DNA from 2 places in the Azospirillum terrae genome. Region 2 is predicted to be linked to the other one. Evidence: predicted binding sites of a transcription regulator. Region 2 holds the regulator's gene; the other holds the start of a gene.
What was found. The regulator PhoB, encoded in region 2, activates phosphate uptake and scavenging genes when phosphate is short. The targets are predictions, from matches to a motif close to TNTCATAAAACTGTCA.

Region 1 (4,407 bases), on a different contig from region 2:
GCCTGACATTCATCCGTCGGGCGCGCGACCTCGGGTTCCCGCTCGACGTGGTCCGGGCAATGCTCGCACTGGCCGACCAGCCGGACCGGCCGTGCGGGGAGGTGGACGACCTCGTCGTCGAGCAGCTGCACGAGGTCGAGCGCAAGATCGCCGACCTCCAGCGGTTGCGCGAGGAGCTCGACCGCTTGGCCCACCAGTGCCGCCGCGGGGGCCGCATGGCCGACTGCCGCATCATCGAGGCACTGTCGCCATGACTTTCGGTTCGCATCCGCTCGCCGCCTAGCTGAACCAGGCCAGCACTTCGTCGAGCGTTGCCCCCCACTCGGATTGTGCGACCGCCGTACAGCTGCACGATGGTCTCATCGCGACAGGGATCGGCGTCACACAAGGAACCGTCGGCACCGGAGAAACTCCATTCACCGAGTGGAAATATCCTAGAGGGGTGAATGCCGCGCCTCCGGCGCGGCAGAGGGGCCGTCAATGAGGCCCCTCGTGCCTCGGGCGCGAGGACGTGACCATCCGGAGGGGACGCGCAGCGGAGTGAGGGAAGGAGCGGGAGCGCCCCGCGTTCAAGGGAACAGCGGCGCGCTGATCCAATACGTGATCGCGGCAATGACAGCGGACGCGGGGATGGTGATGATCCAAGCCCAGACGATGCCGCGGGCGACCCCCCAGCGGACGGACGACGTCTTCCTCGCGGCGCCCGCGCCCATGATACCGCCGGTGATGGTGTGCGTCGTCGAGACCGGAACGCCCATGTACGTCGCCAGGAACAGGGTAATTGCCCCGGCACCCTCGGCGCAGAACCCTTGCATGGGCTTCAGGTCGGTGATCTTCGAGCCCATGGTCTTGACGATGCGCCAACCGCCCATCAGCGTTCCCAGGCCCATTGCCGCTTGGCAGATGAGGACCACCCAAAACGGGATGTGGAACTCGCTACCCATGTATCCCTGGGAAAACAACAAAATTCCGATAATCCCGATGGTCTTTTGAGCGTCGTTGCCTCCATGTCCCAAGGAATAAAGGGCGGCGGAGAAGAGTTGTCCGTGGCGAAAACGACGGTCTACGGTAAACGGCGTAGCTTTCACGAACAGCCACGACACAATAACCATTAGAAGCTGTGCAATGATAAAGCCAAGGAGTGGAGACAAGACAATGCCAGCAACCGTCTTGCTGATGCCTTCCCAAGCCAATACAGAAGCCGTTCCAGTCTTGGCCAAGGCGCCGCCGATGAGGCCGCCGATGAGGGCGTGGCTGCTGCTCGACGGAATTCCACCCCACCAAGTGATGATGTTCCAAGCGATGGCGCCACCAAGTGCCCCTAGCACAACCTGAGGATCGGCGATTGTCGGATCTATGATGCCCTTGCCGATGGTGTTCGCAACGTGAAGCCCGAAGAACAGGAATGCGATGAAGTTGAAGAAAGCAGCCCAAACAACAGCGTATTGTGGTTTGAGAACTCGCGTTGATACGACTGTTGCAATACTGTTGGCTGCATCGTGCATGCCGTTGGATAGGTCGAATGCGAGGGCGATTACGATGATTGTAACCAGGAGCGGAAACCCAATCGACATCGTGTCCATGGTGGACTCCAGGGCGCCCGGCGTCAGGGGCGAGTCAGAAATGGTAGGGAGTGTTCGTAGGTCTGCCAGGCGCAAGCCATTGAATCTAAATACATAATATGCGGGCTGTGGGTATAAGGGTCTTCTGCGCGTCGTTGCCGCCGTGCCCCAGCGAGTACAGCGACGCCGAGACGAACTGCAACTGGCGGAAGCGCCGGTCCACCGCGAACGGCGTGGCGCTGACGATGCCCGTGCCGATGGTGTTGGCGACGTGCGTGCCGTTGATAAAGTCGAAGAACAGTGCGAGCGCGATCAGTCCGACCAGCGCCGGCATGGCGAGCGTCATGGCATCCATGGGGCGGGCTCCCGGTCAGACCTGTTCGATGACGATGCCGTCGATCACGTTGGCGACGTCGTCGCAGTGATCGACGATCTCCTCCAGGAGTTCGTAGATCTCCTTGAGGATGACGAAGCGCTTGGGGTCGTGCTCCCCGGCGGTCAGTTGGGACAGGCAGTCGCGCATCAGCGCGTCCGTCTCGCCCTCGATCCGCGAGATTTCCACGCTCATGCGCTGGAGGTGCTTCAGGTTGTTGTTGATCGAACCGAGCAGCGGCACCCCCTCGCGCAGCAGCCGGGCGCACTGCATGGCGGCGTCGGCCATCTGGCGCATCGCCGGGGTGAACTCGGTGATGTTGTAGATCATGATGCGCTGCGCCGTTTCCTCGATGAAATCGATGGTGTCATCCATCGACGTGATCAGCGCGTGGATGTCCGAGCGGTCGAACGGCGTGATGAAGCTGCGGTGGATGGCCTGGAGCGTGCGCTTGGTGATCTGGTCGGCGGCGTGCTCGGCGGCCAGGATGCGCTCGAACGCCGCCCGCCGGTCGCTCCCCGCGCTCAACAGGTCCTGCAACGCCGCGGCTGCGTCCATGATCCGCTCGGAGTGCTCGCAGAAATGGTCGATAAACTTCTCTTCCCTGGGCATCATGGCGCGGAACAGGCGAAGAAACATGACCATGGGTCCTTGGCGGGGTGGCGGGTGGACGGCGGCGGTGGTTTAGCACCGGACGCTGGTGCCCGCCAGATGCATGACATATTTATGGCGATGGCGGCGGCAATCCGGGCTTCCGCCGGCCGGGCGGCGGCCGGGCGGCGGCCGGGCGGCGGATGGCGGGGCTCTTCCGCTGTTGATGCCGGCAGCGAATCGGGGAAGCCGGAAGAGCGGGGGCGCATGGTTCACTACATCGGTATCGACGTCCTGCGCTCGCTGCACGAGGGCATCGTCGCGCGGCGCAAGGGCGACGCCAAGACCTCGCGCACCGCCAAGCTGTTCTCCCAGGGCAGCCGCAAGGTGGCGGCCAAGGTCGGCGAGGAAGCGGTCGAGGTGGTCATCGAGGCCATGCGCGACGACAAGCACGGCGTGGTGATGGAGAGCGCGGACCTGCTCTATCACCTCGTGGCGCTGTGGGTGGACCTTGGCATCAAGCCCGACGTGGTGTGGGCCGAGCTGCGCCGCCGCGAGATGACCTACGGTGTCGCCGAGAAGCTGCTCAAGGAGGAGGACGCGCCGGCTGCCGTGGTGGCGCGGCCGAAGAAGGCGCGGAAGGGGAAGTAACGTTTTGTCCCTCCCCCGCCGGAGGCGGGGGAGAGCTTGAAACCGCTCCCGCCTATCCCGCCGTCAACCCCCGCAACTGCCGGTTCGCCACCGCCAGCATGGCGAGGTCCACGTTGGCCTGGGTGCGCAGCTCCGATACCAGTTGCTCTACCCGCTCGACCACCGACCGGCGCAGCGCGATCCAGGAATCCACAGGGGACTCCACCGGCGCTTCCGCCGACAGCCCGCCCGTGCCGTCCAGCACGCGCACGGTCAGTTCCTTCTGGTGCGCGAACAGGTCGTCGACGATGGCCGCCACCGCCTGCTTCTGCCAATGGTTGTCGCTCTTGGCGCCGCTGGCCTTGTCGCGCAGCCACTCCAGCCCGAAGCGCCGGCCCAGCATGAAGTACACCGCCGCCACGCCGGCCACCTCGCGTCCGGTGCGCTCGGCGATGCGCACGAGGTCCGGCGCCGAGGCCAGCACCGGCAGGGCTGCGATGCGCTTCGCCAGCTCCTCCGGCACCCCCTGCGCCGTGTAGAGCGCGGCGCGCGCCGCCAGCCGCGCCGCTTCTTCGGCGTCCAGCACCGCCTCAAGACCCGCGCTCAGCGCCTCGACGCCGGGGCGGTAGATCTCGGTCTCCGCGGCGATGGACAGCGGGTGCGTGCCGCCGGTGAGGAACCACGCCACCGTGCGCTCCATCAGCCGGATCGTCTCGGCCAGCATGGCGGTCTGCACCGCCGCCGGCACGCACGTGTCCAACTCCTCGATGGCCTTCCACAGCGGGCGCAGCTGGAAGGCGTCGCGCACGATGGCGTAGGCCCTCGCCACGTCGGCCGGCCCCATGCCGGTCTTCTCCATCATCTCCTTGACGAACACCGGGCCGACCCGGTTGACGATGGAGTTGGTCACCCCAGTGGCGACGATCTCGCGCCGCAGCCGGTGCCGGGCGATGGCCTCGGCGAAGCGCTCGCGCAGCGGCACGGGGAAGTAGCGCACGAGGTCCTCGTGCATGAACGGGTCGTCCGGCAGGTCGGACGCCAGCAGCTCGTCGTACAGCGTGATCTTGGCATAGGCCAGCAGCACCGCCAGCTCCGGCCGGGTCAGCCCCTGGCGGTTGGCCATGCGCGCCGCCAGTTCCTCCTCGTCCGGCAGATACTCGATGGCGCGGTTGAGCCGCCCGGCCTTCTCCAGCGCGCGGATGAAGCGCGCCTGCGGCTCCAGCATGTCCGGCCCGCGCGCCTGCGCGATGG
Region 2 (4,407 bases):
GCTGTCGGTGCTGCTGGCCGATGAGTTCGTCGCGCCGCGGCTGGCGCTGGTGGGGGAATCGGCGCACGCCATCCACCCCATTGCCGGCCAGGGGTTGAACCTGGGCCTGCGCGACGTGGCGGCGCTGGCCGAGGTGGTGGTGGACGCCTACCGGCTGGGGCTGGACGTGGGCGGGGAGAGCGTGCTGGCGCGCTATCAGCGCTGGCGGCGGTTCGACACGGTGCTGCTGGCCACGGTGTGCGACGGGCTGGTGCACCTGTTCTCCAACAACATCGGCCCGGTGAAGCTGGCGCGCGATCTGGGCATGGCGGTGGTCAACCGCCTGCCGCCGATGAAGCGATTCCTGATGCGGCACGCCATGGGCGTGGTCGGCGACCTGCCGCGGATGATCCGGGGTATGCCCCTCTGACCGAAGGTTCCCTCTGACGGAAGGCTAGGTGGATCGGCCTTGCATTCACAGGCTGGGAGGCCCACGTTGTTTCGGTCATTCTGCTTCGGACGTTCGGCCTGTTAAGCCCACTGGGCACGAGACCGCTGCGATTCCTGGAATACAGATATGATGCGCCCCGCCGGTGGTGGGGTGCTACCCGCATCATAGGAGGACAGCGATGCCCGTCGGCACCGTGAAGTGGTTCAACGGCACCAAGGGTTATGGTTTCATCCAGCCCGACAACGGCGGCCCGGACGTTTTCGTCCACATCTCCGCCGTTGAGCGCGCCGGCATGCGCGGCCTCAACGAGGGTCAGAAGGTTTCCTACGAGGAACAGCGCGACCCGAAGCGCGGCAAGACCTCGGCCGAGAACCTCAAGGCCGTCTGAGCCAGAGAGCGTTTTTGGTGAAGGGGGCACCGGACGGTCCGGTGCCCCTTTTCGTTTGACCGCGTTCCGGAGGCCGTCCCATGGCATTCAAGCCCAACTACAACCAGCAGCGCGCCGAGCGCAACCGCGCCAAAGAGGCGAAGAAGCAGGAAAAGCTGCAACGGCGCGAAGAAGAAGCCGCCAGGCGCAAGGCCGACCCGGATGGGACCGAACCCGCGGGCGAGCCCGACGCCGAAGCCGGCGATCCCGAAAACACCTGAATCCGGAGGCCCAGCATGGCCCGCAAGAAACAACAGCCGGCCGACAACGGCTTCGTGCTGTTCGACATCCTGTACGAAGACGGCGCCCGCACGTCCAACCGCAAGGTCCCCAGCGCGCTGGTGAACGGTGGGGAGGGCGATGGCCCGATCCGCGGCTTCATCGAAGAGCAGGACCGCAAGATCGCCGAAATGTCCGGCAACCCGCGCGGGCCGATCAAGTCGATCGCCCGGTCGGCGTGAGTTGGCGCTTTTCCGTCATGGCCGGGCTCGACCCGGCCATCCACGGCACCTCAAGGCCGTTCTCGCGTCGGCGTGGATGCCCGGCTCAAGGCCGGGCATGACGATGAAAGGAAAACGGCGTCAGGAAAGCGGATACTCCCTGAGCGCCTCGTACACCGCACCGCCCTTGCCGAGCAGGCTGCGGTAGAGCGTGAAGTGGTCGATGCGCATCGGCCCGGCGCGGAACAGCCCGCGCTCCTCCAGAAAGCGCCCGATGCGCTCCTTGGGCGCGTCCCGCAACCGGGCCAGCGTCACGTGCGGGGAGAACTTGCGCTCCTCGGGGGCCAAGCCACAGCGCACCAGCGCCGATTCCACCTTGCCCTGAAGATGCGCCAGCGGCTCGCTGCGCTCCACCCCGGCCCACAGCACCCGCGCGTGGCGGCTGGAGCCGTACATCCCCACCCCATCCAGCACGAGGTCGAAGCCCGGCGCCTCGATCTCCGCCAGGGCGGCGTCGATGTCGGCGGCGGTGTCGCCCGGTACCTCGCCGATGAAGCGCAGCGTCAGGTGCAGGCTGGCGGCGTCGTTCCAGCGGGCGCCGGGCACGCCGCCGCCCAAGCCCACCAGCCGTTCACGAACGTCGTCGGGGAAGTCGAGCGCTACGAAGAGTCGGATCATCGGCCTTGCGGGGGAAAGGGAAAGCCTCCCCCTAATTTAGGCGGTCTTCTCGTCCAGTGCATAGCCGGCCGAGCGGACCGTACGGATGATGTCCACCTCGGTCACGTCGTTGAGCGCCTTGCGCAGGCGGCGGATGTGCACGTCCACGGTCCGCGGCTCGACGTACACGTCGTGGCCCCAGACCATGTCCAGCAGCTGCTCGCGCGAAAAGACGCGGCCGGGGTGCTGGAGGAAGTGGCGCAGCAGGCGGAACTCGGTGGGGCCGAGGTGCACGTCGCGGCCCTGCCGGCGCACGCGGTGCGCGGCGAGGTCCATTTCCACGTCGGCGAAGCGCAGCATCTCGTCGTTCAGCGCCGGGGCGGCCCGGCGCAGCACCGCGCGCATGCGCGCCACCAGCTCGGTCGGCGAGAAGGGCTTGGTCATGTAGTCGTCGGCGCCGGAGTTGAGGCCGCGCACGCGGTCGCCCTCCTCGCCGCGCGCGGTCAGCATGATGATCGGGATGTCGCGGGTCTTGGGGTTGCGGCGCAGCTGGCGGCACACCTCCAGCCCGGACATCAGCGGCAGCATCCAGTCCAGCAGCACGATGTGCGGCGTCTGCTCGCCGGCCAGCAGCAGGGCCTCCTCGCCGTCGCTGGCGGCGACCACGCGGAAGCCTTCCTTTTCGAGGTTGTACTTCAGCAGGGTGACGATGTCGGCTTCGTCCTCGACGACCAGGACGAGCGGCTTCAGCGCCGAATTCATAGGTTCCCCATCTCCTGCAAGATCTCGTCGGCCCCGATCACGGTGACGCTGGACGTGTCGCTCTTCGGGCGCTCGCCCGCCAGCGGCTCGCCCACCACCAGGAAGTGAATGGTTTCCGCCACGTTGGTCGCGTGGTCGCCGATGCGCTCCAGGTTCTTTGCCATGAACAGCAGGTGCGTGCACGGCGTGATGTTGCGCGGGTCCTCCATCATGTAGGTGAGGACTTCGCGGAACAGGCTGGTGTAGAGGTCGTCCAACTCCTCGTCGCGCTCCCAGGCGGAGACCGCCTTGGCGACGTCGCGCTCGGTGTAGGAATCGAGGACCTCCTTGAGGATGCCCTCGACCAGCGTGCCCATGCGCGCGATGCCGACCACCGGCCGCACCACCGGCACCTGCGCCAGCACCAGCGAGCGTTTGGCGATGTTGGCGGCGTAGTCGCCGATGCGCTCCAGATCGGAGGATATCTTCAGCGCCGAGACGATCTCGCGCAGATCCGCCGCCATGGGCTGGCGCAACGCCAGCAGGCGGAAGGCCTCGGCGTCGATGGCGCGCTCGTAGGCGTCGAGGCGCTGGTCGGCCTGCGTCACCTGGGCGGCCAGGGCGATGTCGCGCTTGGCGACCGCCTTCACCGCCGCGGCGACCTGCGCCTCCGCCACGCCGCCCATCTGGGCGACGAGGTTGGAGACGCGCTGAAGCTCCTGCTCGAAGGAGCGGACGATGTGCTCACCGGACATGATCTGTGCTTTCGCGCGCTTGATCGCGGACGGCCGGAAGGTAGCGGGAGACGGCGACCGGTTTATTGCGGTTTCTTGACCGTTTCGTGACAGCGGTAACCTCGCCGTCATGCCCGTGGCGGCTTCGGGCGTTACGCCGCATCCCCCGCCCGCCGCTTCGCCGGCACGGCGGCTTCGGATGCCACGGGGAGGTAGACGGTGAAGGTGCTGCCGACGCCGACCTCGCTTTCGATGGTCAGGCGGCCGCGGTGGCGGTTGACGATGTGCTTGACGATCGCCAGCCCCAGCCCCGTCCCGCCCATGGCGCGCGAGCGCGCGGCGTCCACCCGGTAGAAGCGCTCGGTCAGGCGGGGCAGGTGGGTGCGGGCGATGCCGTCGCCGCGGTCGGCCACCGTCACCACCAGCGTCGGCCCCAGCGGCGCGCGGCGCGCGTGCAGCGGCAGCACCGAGCCGGCGGTGGCTGCGGTGGACAGCGCGACGGTGACCGTCACGTCGGTGTGCTCGCGGGTGTACTTGATGGCGTTGCTGATCAGGTTCTGGAACACCTGGGTCAGCTGGTCCTCGTCGCCGACCGCGGCGGGCAGGTCGTCGGGCGCCTCCAGACGCAGCGCGATGCGGCGGGCGGCGGCCTTCAGCTCCAGCGAATCGATCACCCGCCGCACGCAGGCCGGCACATCCACCCGGCCGTCCGGGGGCATGTGCTCGTCCAGTTCGATGCGCGACAGCGACAGCAGATCGTTGACCAGCCGGGTCATGCGGCTGGCCTGGTCGTGCATGATGCCGAGGAAGCGTTCGTGCGCCTCCAGATCGTCGCGCGCCGGGCCGCGCAGCGTCTCGATGAAGCCCAGCAGCGAGGAGAGCGGCGTGCGCAGCTCGTGGCTGGCGTTGGCGATGAAGTCGGCGCGCATCTGCTCGGACCGGCGGAGCGTCGTGATGTCGTGCAGCGTCAGGATCGCC

Region 1: ACSVDD_RS15610 (DUF47 domain-containing protein) is a predicted target of PhoB. The motif match lies at 2,652-2,667, and genes of this name have one in related genera.

What each region holds. Positions count from the first base shown of each region.
Region 1 covers NZ_JBPXMR010000005.1:215,759-220,165, reverse strand. Annotated here, with positions in the region: gene ACSVDD_RS15625 (MerR family transcriptional regulator) at 1-254, shown strand, start outside; gene ACSVDD_RS15620 (inorganic phosphate transporter) at 570-1,583, opposite strand; gene ACSVDD_RS15615 (hypothetical protein) at 1,669-1,917, opposite strand; gene ACSVDD_RS15610 (DUF47 domain-containing protein) at 1,933-2,574, opposite strand; gene hisE (phosphoribosyl-ATP diphosphatase) at 2,794-3,177, shown strand; gene ACSVDD_RS15600 (NAD-glutamate dehydrogenase) at 3,230-4,407, opposite strand, start outside.
Region 2 covers NZ_JBPXMR010000011.1:87,891-92,297, forward strand. Annotated here, with positions in the region: gene ACSVDD_RS23020 (UbiH/UbiF/VisC/COQ6 family ubiquinone biosynthesis hydroxylase) at 1-409, shown strand, start outside; gene ACSVDD_RS23025 (cold-shock protein) at 609-818, shown strand; gene ACSVDD_RS23030 (hypothetical protein) at 899-1,078, shown strand; gene ACSVDD_RS23035 (hypothetical protein) at 1,094-1,318, shown strand; gene thpR (RNA 2',3'-cyclic phosphodiesterase) at 1,439-1,975, opposite strand; gene phoB (phosphate regulon transcriptional regulator PhoB) at 2,012-2,716, opposite strand; gene phoU (phosphate signaling complex protein PhoU) at 2,713-3,450, opposite strand; gene ACSVDD_RS23055 (ATP-binding protein) at 3,582-4,407, opposite strand, start outside.